DNA from 2 places in the Pseudomonas sp. FG35 genome. Region 2 is predicted to be linked to the other one. Evidence: predicted binding sites of a transcription regulator. Region 2 holds the regulator's gene; the other holds the start of a gene.
The links. The regulator FliA, encoded in region 2, starts transcription of late flagellar genes. The targets are predictions, from matches to a motif close to CTAAAGTTTNNNNNNNNNNNGCCGNTAA.
Positions count from the first base shown of each region.

Region 1 (3,405 bases), on a different contig from region 2:
GCCGCCCGCGAGGCACTGGCCTGCATCGACTCCAGCGCCAGGCTCGAACCGTTGCGCATGCCCTGCACCATCTGCTCGATTTCCTGGGTCGATTGCTGAGTGCGATAAGCCAGCGCCCGGACTTCATCGGCGACCACCGCAAACCCGCGTCCGCTCTCCCCGGCCCGCGCGGCTTCGATGGCGGCGTTGAGTGCCAGCAGGTTGGTCTGTTCGGCGATCGCCCGGATCACATCCAGCACTTTGCCGATGTCTTGCGACTGATTGGCCAGCGATTGCACCAACTCACCAGTGTGCTCGACTTCACTGGCCAGGGCGTTGATGGCGCCAGCAGTTTCACTGACCCGCTCCTGGCCCAACTGCGCCGACTCGCTGGACTGGCGGGTGGCGTCGGACGTCGACACCGCATTGCGAGCGACTTCCTCCACCGCTGTGGTCATCTCGTTGACCGCGGTGGCGGCTTGTTCGATTTCGTTGTTCTGCTGCTGCAGCCCTTGCGTGCTGTCGTGGGTCACCGCGCTCAGTTCGTCGGAAGCGGTCGCCAGTTGCGTGGCCGAGCCACTGATGCCCTGCAGGGTTTCGCGCAGGTTCTGCTGCATGGTCGCCAACGCCTTGAGCAGACGGCTGACCTCATCGTTGCCGTGAGTTTCGATCGGACGGGTCAGATCGCCTCTGGCGACGTGCTCAGCGGCGTCGACGGCGGCGCTCAGGGGGCGGACGATGCTGCGGGTCAGCAACATGGCCAAGGCGACGGTGGCCAGCGCCGCCAAAGCAATGAACAAGCTCACGATAGTGCGCGAGGTTTCGTAGTGGGCGGCAGAGTTCTGGCTTTCAGCGGCGACCTGACGGGCGAACAGGTCTGCCAGGTCATTGAGTTGTTTACCGGAGCCGTCGACCACGGTTTTCATGTCGACCAGCAGCAGCTTGGTCAGCTCGTCACGCTTGCCTTGCTCGGCGAGAGTGAATGACTGAGCGATCCCGGTACGGTAGGCGGCGAAGGTTTTCTTGAACTGATCGTACAACTGCTGACCTTCCGGGGTCGTCACCAGCCGGTCGTAAGCGGCGATTTTCTCGCTCAGTTCCTTGTCGCGGGTGTCCATCTGGCTCCGGTACGTGGCGATGTTGGCCGGATCCTGATCCAGCGCCATGCGCAGGGAGATGGTGCGAATGCGCAGCATGATCTCGCGAATCTCGTCACCGCCGCGAATGCTCGGCAGCCATTGCGTCTCCACTGCCACTTCGCTGTCGCGGATGCTCGACATCTGCCCCAGCGCAAACACCCCCAGCAATGCCACCAGCACCGCGATCAGGGCGAAGCCCAAGGCGGCACGGGGAGCAATATTCAACTGACGAAGCAACATGACGAACGCCCTTTTTCTTGTATTGGCAGAATTCAGGGGCGCTTGATGCGGCAGGCCCCTTTCGTTAGCGGGCTATCGGCAAGTTGTATGACGACTTGAATGAAACATTTCCGCAGGGCAAAAAAAATCCCCGTATCTTTCGATACGAGGATTTTTAATATGGTCGGGGTAGGGGGATTCGAACTCCCGACATCCTGCTCCCAAAGCAGGCGCGCTACCGGACTGCGCTATACCCCGGTAAAAAAAGGCGACCTTTCAAAGATCGCCTTCTTCGATCAGCGCTTTTGGCCTCTGATCTTAAGATTCGATCCCAGTGTTACCTGGTTTCAAAAATGGTGGGTCGTGTGGGATTCGAACCTACGACCAATTGGTTAAAAGCCAACTGCTCTACCAACTGAGCTAACGACCCAAAAATGGTCGGGGTAAGGGGATTCGAACTCCTGACATCCTGCTCCCAAAGCAGGCGCGCTACCGGACTGCGCTATACCCCGGTTTGAAATTGGCTCCGTGACCAGGACTCGAACCTGGGACCCAATGATTAACAGTCATTTGCTCTACCGACTGAGCTATCACGGAACTACATATTTCAATTTACAACGGTGAAACTTGCAGCTTTTAGACATCGTTTTCGCATCGCTGCGTTCGTGTGTCTGAGGCGCGCTATTCTACAACCTAGAACACCTCTGTCAACCCCCTAAATTGCTTTCAAGTTAATGATTTGCAACTTATTTCAGTTTTCTGCTCAGTGAGCTGAAACCGTGTTGGTGACTGACTGCGGGGCGCACTTTACAAGCCTTTTCCTTTGAGTTCAACAGCCTGGCGAAAAAAAAGGCCTCGCAGTGCGAGGCCTTCCTTACTTCACCACCGGCAGGTGTCAGTTGAACGTGATCTCGTCGTTCTGCACCACACCGGTTGCGGTCTCGCCCGGCATGAAGCGTCCCGACAGGATCAACTGCGCCAACGGGTTCTCGATCCAGCGCTGGATCGCCCGCTTCAGCGGCCGTGCGCCATAGACCGGGTCGTAACCGACGGCAATCAGCTTGTCCATTGCCTCAGGGCTCAGTTCCAGCTTCAGCTCGCGCTCGGCCAGACGGCTGCGCAGACGGCCCAGCTGGATCTCGGTGATGCCCGCGATCTGATCCCGCGCCAATGGCTCGAAAATTACCACTTCGTCGACCCGGTTGATGAACTCCGGACGGAAGTGGGTGGAAATCGCATCCATCACCGCTGCTCGTTGCGCTTCACGATCACCGACCAGTTCCTGGATCTGCATCGAACCGAGGTTGGAGGTCATGACGATCACGGTATTGCGGAAGTCCACCGTGCGGCCATGGCTGTCGGTCAGACGACCATCCTCCAACACTTGCAGCAGGATGTTGAACACGTCCGGATGCGCCTTCTCGACTTCGTCCAGCAGGATCACCGAGTAAGGCTTGCGCCGTACCGCTTCGGTCAGGTAACCACCCTCTTCGTAGCCGACGTAGCCCGGTGGTGCCCCGATCAACCGTGCCACGGAATGTTTCTCCATGAACTCGGACATGTCGATTCGCACCATCGCCTCTTCCGTATCGAAGAGGAATTCGGCCAGCGCCTTGCACAGCTCGGTTTTACCGACACCGGTCGGGCCGAGGAACATGAACGAACCGCTCGGGCGGTTCGGGTCGGACAACCCGGCGCGCGAACGCCGGACCGCGTTGGCTACTGCCACCACCGCTTCGTCCTGGCCGATCACGCGTTGGTGCAGCAGGCTTTCCATCTTCATCAGCTTGTCGCGTTCGCCTTCGAGCATTTTCGACACCGGAATACCGGTCCACTTCGAAACGACTTCGGCGATTTCCTCTTCGGTCACTTTGCTGCGCAGCAACTGGTTTTCGCTCTTGCCGTGCTGGTCGACCATTTGCAGGCTGCGTTCCAGATCCGGGATCACCCCATACTGCAACTCGGCCATGCGGTTCAGATCACCTTTACGGCGCGCGGCTTCCAGCTCCTGACGGGACTGTTCGATCTTCTGCTGAATCTGTGCAGAACCCTGGACCTCGGCTTTTTC
Region 1 is NZ_JBMDJR010000007.1:50,815-54,219, forward strand. Features, by position in the region: gene ACODTD_RS15300 (methyl-accepting chemotaxis protein) at 1-1,358, opposite strand, end outside; tRNA gene ACODTD_RS15305 (tRNA-Pro) at 1,519-1,595, opposite strand; tRNA gene ACODTD_RS15310 (tRNA-Lys) at 1,692-1,767, opposite strand; tRNA gene ACODTD_RS15315 (tRNA-Pro) at 1,773-1,849, opposite strand; tRNA gene ACODTD_RS15320 (tRNA-Asn) at 1,859-1,934, opposite strand; gene clpB (ATP-dependent chaperone ClpB) at 2,233-3,405, opposite strand, start outside.
Region 1: the regulator FliA is predicted to act here: its motif matches at 1,431-1,458, upstream of ACODTD_RS15300 (methyl-accepting chemotaxis protein).

Region 2 (3,405 bases):
CTCCTACAGGTCTAAAAACCCAAAAAAACTCAAAATCCAAGGCTGGATAACAAATCGTCCACATCGTCCTGACCGGACACAACGTCTTCTCGTTTATCGGCATGAATCTGCGGACCTTCACCCTGCGAGAGATGTTTTTGTGGATCTTTTTCAGCAAGCATCGCCGCACGGTCATGTTCGATGCCCGCAAAGCGGTCCACCTGGCTGGCCATGAGCACGAGCTTGAGCAGGTTGCTTTCGACTTCGGTGACCAATTGGGTCACGCGCTTGATCACCTGACCGGTGAGGTCCTGGTAATCCTGGGCGAGCAGAATGTCGTTCAGATTGCTCGACACCGCGCGGTTGTCCGCGCTGCTGCGTGCCAGAAAACCGTCGACCCGGCGCGCCAGCTCACGGAACTCTTCAGCCCCGACCTCACGGCGCATGAAGCGGCCCCAATCGGCGCTCAAGGCCTGGGCTTCGTCAGCCAGGCCATTGACCACGGGGGTCGCGCTTTCCACCAGATCCATGGTGCGGTTGGCGGCAGCTTCGGTCAGTTTGACCACGTAGCCCAGGCGCTCGGTAGCGTCGGTGATTTGCGACACTTCCTCAGCCTGCGGCATGTGCGGATCGATCTGGAAGTTGACGATCGCACTGTGCAGTTCACGCGTGAGCTTGCCCACTTCCTGGTACAGGCCACGGTCACGGGTCTGATTGAGCTCATGGATCAGTTGCACGGCGTCGCCGAACTTGCCTTTTTCAAGGCTTTCGACCAGTTCGACGGCGTGTTTTTTCAGAGTCGACTCGAAGTCGCCCTGTGAAGATTCGTTATGCTCCATAGCTCCCCCGCGCGTCATCAGCCGATGCGTTCGAAAATCTTCTCGATTTTTTCTTTCAGCGCCTGAGCCGTGAAAGGTTTGACCACGTAGCCGTTAACGCCGGCCTGGGCCGCTTCGATGATCTGCTCGCGCTTGGCTTCAGCGGTCACCATCAGCACCGGCAGGTGCTTGAGCTTTTCATCGGCGCGCACGTGGCGCAGCAGGTCGATACCGGTCATGCCGGGCATGTTCCAGTCGGTCACCAGAAAGTCGATGCTGCCGCTGTTGAGCACCGGAATGGCAGTAGTGCCATCGTCGGCTTCAACGGTGTTGGTGAACCCGAGATCACGCAACAGGTTCTTGATGATCCGCCGCATCGTTGAGAAGTCATCAACGATGAGGATTTTCATGTCTTTGTTCAATTCGACCTCCAAGCAGTCTTAAACGCGCCCAGCACCTGGACGCGCCATTTCAATCAATCCGGCAAAACACTCGATGACTGTCTGGAGCACAACAGAGCAAGACCGGTGCCGTTCACCACCGCACCAGCCTCGTTCGCAGTGTCCCCACACTGCCTTCAGCGCGCTCGCCACTCCCCCAAACGCCCCCGCAAGCGGGCCGCGCACTGGCTGTGTAACTGGCTGACCCGCGATTCACTGACGCCAAGGACTTCACCGATCTCCTTGAGGTTCAGCTCTTCGTCGTAGTACAGCGCCAACACCAGTCGCTCACGCTCCGGCAAATTGGCAATCGCGTCCGCCAGCGCGGCCTGGAAACGTTCGTCTTCCAGATCGCGCGACGGCTCCAGATGAGCACTGGCGCCATCCTCGTGCAGCCCTTCGTGTTCGCCGTCCTGCAACAGGTCGTCGAAACTGAACAGGCGGCTGCCCAGGGTGTCGTTCAAAATCCCGTAGTAATCGTCGAGACTCAATTGGAGTTCGGCCGCAACTTCGTGATCTTTAGCGTCACGGCCGGTTTTAGCTTCAATCGAGCGAATCGCGTCGCTGACCATGCGGGTATTGCGGTGAACCGAGCGTGGTGCCCAGTCCCCCTTACGGACTTCATCGAGCATCGCACCACGGATCCGGATGCCCGCGTACGTTTCAAAACTGGCGCCCTTGCTGGCGTCGTATTTGGTCGAGACTTCGAGCAGGCCGATCATCCCGGCCTGGATCAGGTCTTCGACCTGCACACTGGCCGGCAACCGCGCCAGCAAGTGGTAGGCGATGCGTTTGACCAGTGGCGCGTAACGCTCGATCAGCTCGTACTGCGCGTCACGCGCCGACTTCTTGTAGAAATTCATACCGCTGGCGGTCATAGCACAGGTCCTGCCGTTTGCTGCACGAGGCGCTCGACGAAAAATTCGAGGTGGCCGCGCGGGTTGGCGGGCAGCGGCCAGGTGTCGACCTTCTGTGCGATCGCCTTGAACGCCAGTGCGCACTTGGAACGCGGGAAGGCTTCATAGACCGCACGCTGCTTCTGCACCGCCTTGCGCACGCTTTCGTCGTAGGGCACCGCGCCGACGTATTGTAGGGCGACGTCGAGGAAGCGATCCGTGACCTTGGTCAACTTGGCGAACAGATTGCGACCTTCCTGCGGGCTCTGGGCCATGTTGGCCAGGACGCGGAAGCGGTTCATGCCGTAATCGCGGTTGAGCAGTTTGATCAGCGCGTAGGCGTCGGTGATCGAGGTCGGCTCGTCGCAGACCACCAGCAACACTTCTTGCGCTGCGCGAACAAAACTGACTACCGAGTCACCAATACCCGCAGCGGTGTCGATCACCAGCACGTCGAGATTGTCGCCGATGTCGCTGAAGGCCTGAATCAGGCCGGCATGCTGGGCCGGGCTCAGGTGAACCATGCTCTGGGTGCCGGAAGCGGCCGGCACGATGCGGATCCCGCCGGGGCCCTGTAACAGGACGTCGCGCAGCTCGCAGCGGCCTTCGATCACGTCGGCCAGGGTTCGTTTGGGTGTGAGGCCCAGCAGAACGTCGACGTTCGCCAGCCCCAGGTCGGCGTCCAGCAGCATGACCCGACGGCCAAGCTCTGCCAGGGCCAGGGACAAGTTCACTGACACATTAGTCTTGCCGACGCCACCTTTGCCGCCGGTCACCGCGATCACCTGTACGGGATGCATGCTGCCCATGTTATTTCTTTACCTTGTCTTGCATAGACGGAGGCCACATTACTGGCTGCGCGTTCACAACCGGAACAATGCGTGGCAGGCCATCGATGTAGGTACGAAAACTGTTCATTACCTCAGCCAACCTGCTTGGTCGGACTGTGGTAGATATCAGCGAACATGTCAGCCATGGCTTCTTCGCTGGGTTCTTCCTGCATTTGCACGCTGACGGCGCGACTGACCAGTTGATGACGCCGCGGCAGATGCAGATCATCCGGAATCCGTGGGCCATCGGTCAGGTAGGCAACCGGCAGTTCGTGACTGATCGCCAGGCTCAACACTTCGCCCAGACTGGCCGTCTCATCCAGTTTAGTCAGGATGCAGCCGGCCAGCCCGCAACGCTTGTAACTGTGATAAGCGGCGGTTAGAACCTGTTTTTGGCTGGTGGTTGCCAGAACCAGATAATTTTTTGACCGAATGCCACGAC
Region 2 is NZ_JBMDJR010000017.1:41,795-45,199, forward strand. Features, by position in the region: gene ACODTD_RS25335 (protein phosphatase CheZ) at 30-818, opposite strand; gene ACODTD_RS25340 (chemotaxis response regulator CheY) at 836-1,207, opposite strand; gene fliA (RNA polymerase sigma factor FliA) at 1,375-2,115, opposite strand; gene fleN (flagellar synthesis regulator FleN) at 2,112-2,942, opposite strand; gene flhF (flagellar biosynthesis GTPase FlhF) at 3,056-3,405, opposite strand, start outside.